Regions from separate parts of the Apilactobacillus sp. EABW-1NA genome, predicted to be linked through region 2. Evidence: a T-box and tRNA genes for the amino acid it is inferred to sense, from the RefSeq annotation. Region 2 holds a T-box; the other holds one or more tRNA genes.
What was found. A T-box is a leader RNA that pairs with one kind of tRNA and senses whether it is charged. The one in region 2 lies ahead of leuS (leucine--tRNA ligase), so its partner is inferred to be a tRNA-Leu.
Positions count from the first base shown of each region.

Region 1: it has a tRNA-Leu gene. The T-box ahead of leuS (leucine--tRNA ligase) is inferred to sense a tRNA for this amino acid. The anticodon was not compared.

Region 1 covers NZ_JAPDKO010000010.1:49,426-52,689, reverse strand. Annotated here, with positions in the region: gene serS (serine--tRNA ligase) at 17-1,300, shown strand; tRNA gene OEZ61_RS04240 (tRNA-Val) at 1,533-1,605, shown strand; tRNA gene OEZ61_RS04235 (tRNA-Lys) at 1,609-1,681, shown strand; tRNA gene OEZ61_RS04230 (tRNA-Leu) at 1,717-1,800, shown strand; tRNA gene OEZ61_RS04225 (tRNA-Thr) at 1,822-1,895, shown strand; tRNA gene OEZ61_RS04220 (tRNA-Gly) at 1,900-1,971, shown strand; tRNA gene OEZ61_RS04215 (tRNA-Leu) at 1,985-2,070, shown strand; tRNA gene OEZ61_RS04210 (tRNA-Arg) at 2,094-2,167, shown strand; tRNA gene OEZ61_RS04205 (tRNA-Pro) at 2,180-2,253, shown strand; gene OEZ61_RS04200 (CtsR family transcriptional regulator) at 2,379-2,846, shown strand; gene OEZ61_RS04195 (ATP-dependent Clp protease ATP-binding subunit) at 2,862-3,264, shown strand, end outside.
Region 2 covers NZ_JAPDKO010000002.1:146,351-149,614, reverse strand. Annotated here, with positions in the region: gene OEZ61_RS01145 (MDR family MFS transporter) at 1-318, shown strand, start outside; gene OEZ61_RS01140 (class I SAM-dependent methyltransferase) at 340-906, opposite strand; T-box leader at 1,016-1,222, shown strand; gene leuS (leucine--tRNA ligase) at 1,279-3,264, shown strand, end outside.

The DNA of each region.
Region 1 (3,264 bases), on a different contig from region 2:
ATTGGAGGTATTTACTATGTTAGATATGAAAATGATTCGTCAAAACGCTGACTGGGTAAAGGAAAAGTTAGCTACTAGAAATATCAAAGCTGAAACAATCGATGAACTATTAGGTTACGATGAAAAGCGTCGTGAACTAATCGTAAAAAGTGAAGGATTAAAAGCTAAGAAGAACGAAGTATCAAAGAAAATTGCGGAAGCAAAACGTAACAAGGAAGACGCTGCTGACGCCATCGCTGAAATGCAACAAGTAGGTAAGGAAGTTAAGGAATTAGATGAACAACTTGAAAAAGTTGAACAAGATCAACAAGACTTAGCGGCGCACTTACCAAACATTCCAGCAGATGACGTTCCAGTTAGTTTGACTGAAGAAGGTGCCGTTGAACTAAGAAAATACGGTGAACCACGTAAGTTTGACTTCGAACCAAAACATCACTGGGACTTAGGTGAAAAGTTAGGCATCTTAGACTTCGAAGCAAGTGCTAAGGTTGCCGGTAGTCGTTTTGTTTACTACATGGGTGCAGGTGCACAGCTAGAACGTGCCATTTACAACTTCTATTTAGACCAAAATGCTAAGGCTGGTTATAAAGAAGTATTACCACCATACATGGTAAACTCAGCATCAATGTTTGGTACTGGTCAATTCCCTAAGTTTAAGGAAACAAAGGCCGGTTTCGAAATTGCTGACAGTGATTTAACAATGATTCCTACTGCCGAAGTTCCATTGGTAAACTACTACAGAGATGAAGTAATGGATGCAGACAAACTACCAGTTAAGTTCACTGCACTATCACCAGCATTTAGATCAGAAGCTGGTAGTGCCGGAAGAGACACAAGAGGTCTAATTCGTCTACACCAATTCAATAAGGTAGAAATGGTTCAATTCACTAAACCTGAACAATCATGGGATGCACTAGAAAGCATTACTGCACATGCAGAAGACCTATTGAAGATGCTAGGTATTCCTTACCATGTAATCACATTAACTACTAGTGACATGAGTTTCACTGCTGCAATGACTCATGACATCGAAGTATGGATGCCAGCTCAAGGTCGTTACCGTGAAATCTCAAGTTGTTCAAACACCACTGATTTCCAAGCACGTCGTGCACACATCCAATACAGGGATGAAAATGGTAAACTACAATATGTTCACACTCTAAACGGTTCTGGCTTAGCTGTTGGTAGAACTGTAGCTGCTATCTTAGAAAACTTCCAAAATGAAGATGGATCAATCAACATTCCAGAAGTACTACAACCATACATGGGTGGTAAGACTAAGATCGAAAAAGAAGACTAATTGAATAGTTATAACTAAAGCGATAATCGAAAGATTGTCGCTTTTTTATTTTTTTGAAAAAAAGGGTAGACAGATAGCAGAAATTTAGATATAATATCTTTTGTTGAGTTAAAGAGAACGGCTCAGAAGCAAGTCATATCAACAATTAAGTAAAATTTCTTGTTGACATCACTTGAAAGAAATGATATTATTAAATAGTTGTCTTGTTAAGAGATAACTTGGAAGACCTCATGGAGGATTAGCTCAGTTGGGAGAGCATCTGCCTTACAAGCAGGAGGTCACAGGTTCGAGCCCTGTATCCTCCATATGAGCCGTTAGCTCAGCCGGTAGAGCATCTGACTTTTAATCAGAGGGTCGGCAGTTCGAACCTGCCACGGCTCATTGGCTCTATGCCATATACATTTTAATATAATCATGCGGGCGTGGCGGAACTGGCAGACGCGCTAGATTTAGGTTCTAGTTTCCTTATGGAAGTGGGGGTTCGAATCCCTTCGCCCGCATTTGCAATTTGCATAATTGCTGCCGACTTAGCTCAGTTGGCTAGAGCGCTTCACTAGTAATGAAGAGGTCGGGTGTTCGAATCATCTAGTCGGCATTATGCGGAAGTAGTTCAGTGGTAGAACATCACCTTGCCATGGTGGGGGTCGCGGGTTCGAATCCCGTCTTCCGCTTTTGCATAGTTCTGCCGGGGTGGCGGAATTGGCAGACGCACAGGACTTAAAATCCTGCGGTTAGTGATAACCGTACCGGTTCGATCCCGGTCCTCGGCATTTCAATAATTTAATACTATTATGCACCCATAGCGCAACTGGATAGAGTGTCTGACTACGAATCAGAAGGTTGTAGGTTCGACTCCTACTGGGTGCATTTTTTTATTTTCGGGAAGTAGCTCAGCTTGGTAGAGCACCTGGTTTGGGACCAGGGGGTCGCAGGTTCGAATCCTGTCTTCCCGATAATATAACCAAAAGAGAAAACATTAATTTGTTTTCTCTTTTTTGTTTTTCGTTAAAAATCTTTGCATTTTCAATATAAGTCCGTATAATTATAGTCAGAATTAGTCAAAGAAAGAGGTGGTATTATGCAGGGTAAGAATATTTCGGATATTATTGAGAAGTATTTAAAGGAAATGATTGCTGAAGACGAGAGAGTCGAAATAAGTAGATCTGATATTGCCAGCCATTTTGATGTGGTTCCATCACAAATTAACTACGTTATTAAGACTAGGTTTACCATTCAAAATGGATACGTAGTCGAAAGTAAACGTGGTGGCGGTGGATATATCCGCATTGAAAAGGTGAAGCTGCTTGATAATATAGATATTTTAGATACGCTGATTAATGCCATTGGCGACGATTTAACACAACGTGAGGGTAAAGCAATTATCAACACTTTGGTGTTAAATGATCTAATTACTGACAATGAAGCCGATTTAGTGTTAGCATCTATTAACAAGCAGACACTAGCCGTTGGCAACAAACTACTTGAAAATGAGATTAGAGCGAATATAATGGTCGCAATACTTGATCATTTAAGATACAAAAGCTAGAAAGTGAGGCACGATATGGATAACATTTTTACTCCAAGCGCAAAGAACGTATTGATTTTGGCACAAGAACAAGCCAAAGTGTTTGGCCACCAAGGGATTGGGACAGAACACTTATTACTAGCTTTATCTATGGAAGATAACGGCATCGCAAAGTCAGCCTTAAAGCAATGCGATGTACACGAAGATGATATTAAAGGCGAAATGGAAATCTTGGTTGGATACGGTAACTTAACCGATTCAGACAAGGACACATACCTACCATACTCACCTAAGGCTGAAGCAATCTTGACCTTATCTGGCCAAATTGCGAAGAAATACGGTGCAATTAAGATAGGAACAGAACACTTATTACTTGCCATCTTAGATACTCCAGACACTTTAGCTGCTAGAATTCTAGTGGCACTAAACGTGGTCGAAG
Region 2 (3,264 bases):
GAAAAATCAGACGTTGGTGTTGCAACATCATTCAATACATTATGTAGAATCTTTGGTCAAACATTGATTGTGGCTGTTTTAGGTATCGTGATGAATAGACAATTAACCATTGGAATTCTTCATACTGATGGTGCCAAAATGGATATGATTAATAAAATTGTTAACGTTAAAACTGCTCATTTAGTTCCAGCTAAGTTAATGGAACCATTAAGAAACGTGATTTACGATTCATTACACAAAGTATTTTGGGTATGTTTGTTTATCGTTATCTTTGCGGTAATTGTAAACTTATATGATCGTATTTTAGCTAAAAAGTAAAGAAAAAAATTCCAACTTTAATTAGTTGGAATTTTTTTGTATTGCCAATAGGATAGGTGGGCAATGAACCTGATTAATGAATTGATATTGCATGACTGAAAATGTTTTTTGGTCTAAACTTTGAGCATATTGAATTACGGCATCCTTTTCTTGTGGACCACCATCGTGTCCATAGTATAGAACTAAGACGACAATGCCATTTACTTCTAGTTTGTCCAGACATGCCTTAATTGCTGTCAGGGTAGTGTCCGGTTTTGTGATGATATCCTTATTGCTTCCCGGTAGATATCCAAGGTTAAAGATGGCGGCATTAATTGATCCATCGACTAGTTTTTCAATATTTTCATGACCGGTATTAAAAAGTGTGACGTTACTACTTAAATTTTTGTCATCTAATCTTTGTTTGGTGTAGTTAATTGCTTCAGTTTGCACATCGAACCCATAAACTTTACCATTTTCACCGACTAACTGTGACAGAAACTCAGTATCATTTCCTTTTCCAACGGTTGCATCAACGACAGTGTCGCCGTTTTGCACCAATTGAGATAAAAGGGTATGACTGTATCTAACTGATGGTTGAATTTTCATTATTTAATTACTCCTTGATTAATAACTATCAATAATTCTAACACATTTGATAATTGTCCTTGATTTTAATTCTGTAGACTGGTATATTTAAAATAATTAAATTACCGAATAGAAATTGTTGATACGAGGTAGTAAATTGGCGTTGCTTTTCAGAAACTAAATGGCTGCTGTGAATTTAGACCAATGCTAATTGAACTAGTCGTAGAGATCTTGACTGAATCTCAGTAGGTTAAGACGTTTTCCGCGTTAAGGACTTGAGATGTATCTGTACTTTATAGATAAACTTAGGTGGTACCGCGGAATTTTCGTCCTATAGGCTTTATAGCTTATAGGACTTTTTTATTCGATAACTGATTAAAGGAGGAATTTTTTATGGCTTATAATCACAAAGATGTTGAAAAGAAATGGCAAAAATATTGGGAAACCAATGAAACTTTTAAAACAACAAATGATGAAAACAAAGAAAATTACTATGCTCTAGATATGTTCCCATATCCTTCTGGTCAAGGACTTCACGTAGGACATCCTGAAGGATACACTGCGACTGATATCATGGCTAGATTTAAGAGAATGCAAGGAAAGAACGTATTACATCCAATTGGATTTGATGCATTCGGTTTACCTGCAGAACAATACGCATTGAAGACAGGTAACCATCCTGGTTCATTTACTCAAAAGAACATCGAACACTTTAGAGAACAAATTAAGTCATTAGGTTTCTCATACGACTGGGACAGAGAAGTTGATACTACTGATCCTAAGTACTACAAGTGGACTCAATGGATTTTCGAACAATTATACAAAAAAGGTTTAGCTTACGAAGACGAAATCGAAGTTAACTGGGCTCCAGACTTTATGGGTGGAACCGTTGTTGCTAACGAAGAAGTTATCGATGGTAAGACTGAACGTGGTGGATACCCAGTATACCGTGTCCCAATGAAACAATGGGTATTAAAGATTACCGCTTACGCTGATCGTTTAATCGATGACTTAGACGACTTAGACTGGCCAGAAAGCATTAAAGAAATGCAAAGAAACTGGATCGGTCGTTCAAAGGGTGCTAGCGTATTTTTTGGTGTTAAAGATCATGATGAAAAGATTGAAGTTTTCACAACTAGACCAGATACATTATTCGGTGCTGGATACATTGTGTTAGCACCTGATCATGATTTAGTAGACAAGATTGCTACTGACGACAAGAAAGAAGCAATTGAAGCTTACCGTAAGGAAGTTGCTACTAAGTCTGATTTAGAACGTACTGATTTAAACAAAGACAAGTCTGGTGTATTTACCGGAGCTTACGGAATTAACCCAGTTAATGGTGAACAAATTCCAATTTGGATTGGTGACTACGTTCTTTCATCATACGGAACTGGTGCAATTATGGCTGTTCCAGCACATGATGACCGTGATTATGAATTTGCCAAGAAATTTGACCTTCCTATCAAACCAGTTATCGAAGGTGGCGACATTGAAAAAGAAGCTTACACTGGTGACGGTGTTCACATTAACTCAGACTTCTTAGATGGTATGAACAAAAAAGATGCCATTGACGCTATCGTAAAATGGTTGGAAGATAATAAATCAGGTCATGCAAAGACTAACTACCGTTTAAGAGACTGGATCTTCTCACGTCAAAGATACTGGGGTGAACCAATCCCAGTTATTCATTGGGAAGACGGTGAAACTGGTTTAGTACCAGAAGATGAACTTCCATTGGTATTACCTGAAACTGATAACATTGAACCATCAGGTACTGGTGAATCTCCATTAGCTAACATCGATGAATGGGTAAATGTTGTTGATGAAAATGGTCGTAAGGGTAAACGTGAAACTAACACCATGCCACAATGGGCTGGTAGTTCATGGTATTACTTAAGATACATTGATCCACACAATGATAAGATGATTGCTGACCCTGAATTATTAAAGAAATGGTTACCAGTTGACCTATACATTGGTGGTGCAGAACATGCCGTTCTTCACTTACTATATGCCCGTTTCTGGCACAAAGTTCTTTACGATTTAGGTGTTGTTCCTACCAAGGAACCATTCCACAAGTTAGTTAACCAAGGAATGATTTTAGGTACTAACCACGAAAAGATGTCTAAATCAAAGGGTAACGTTGTTAACCCTGACGATATCGTTGAAGAATACGGTGCAGATACATTGAGATTATACGAAATGTTCATGGGACCATTAACTGAATCAAAACCATGGAGTACTGAAGGTATTAATGGTGCCAACAGATGGGTTAACCGTGTTTGGAGATTAATGATTGATGATGAAGAAAGACTTCGTGACCGTATCACTACTGTAAATGACCATAAATTAGATAAGATTTACAACCAAACTGTT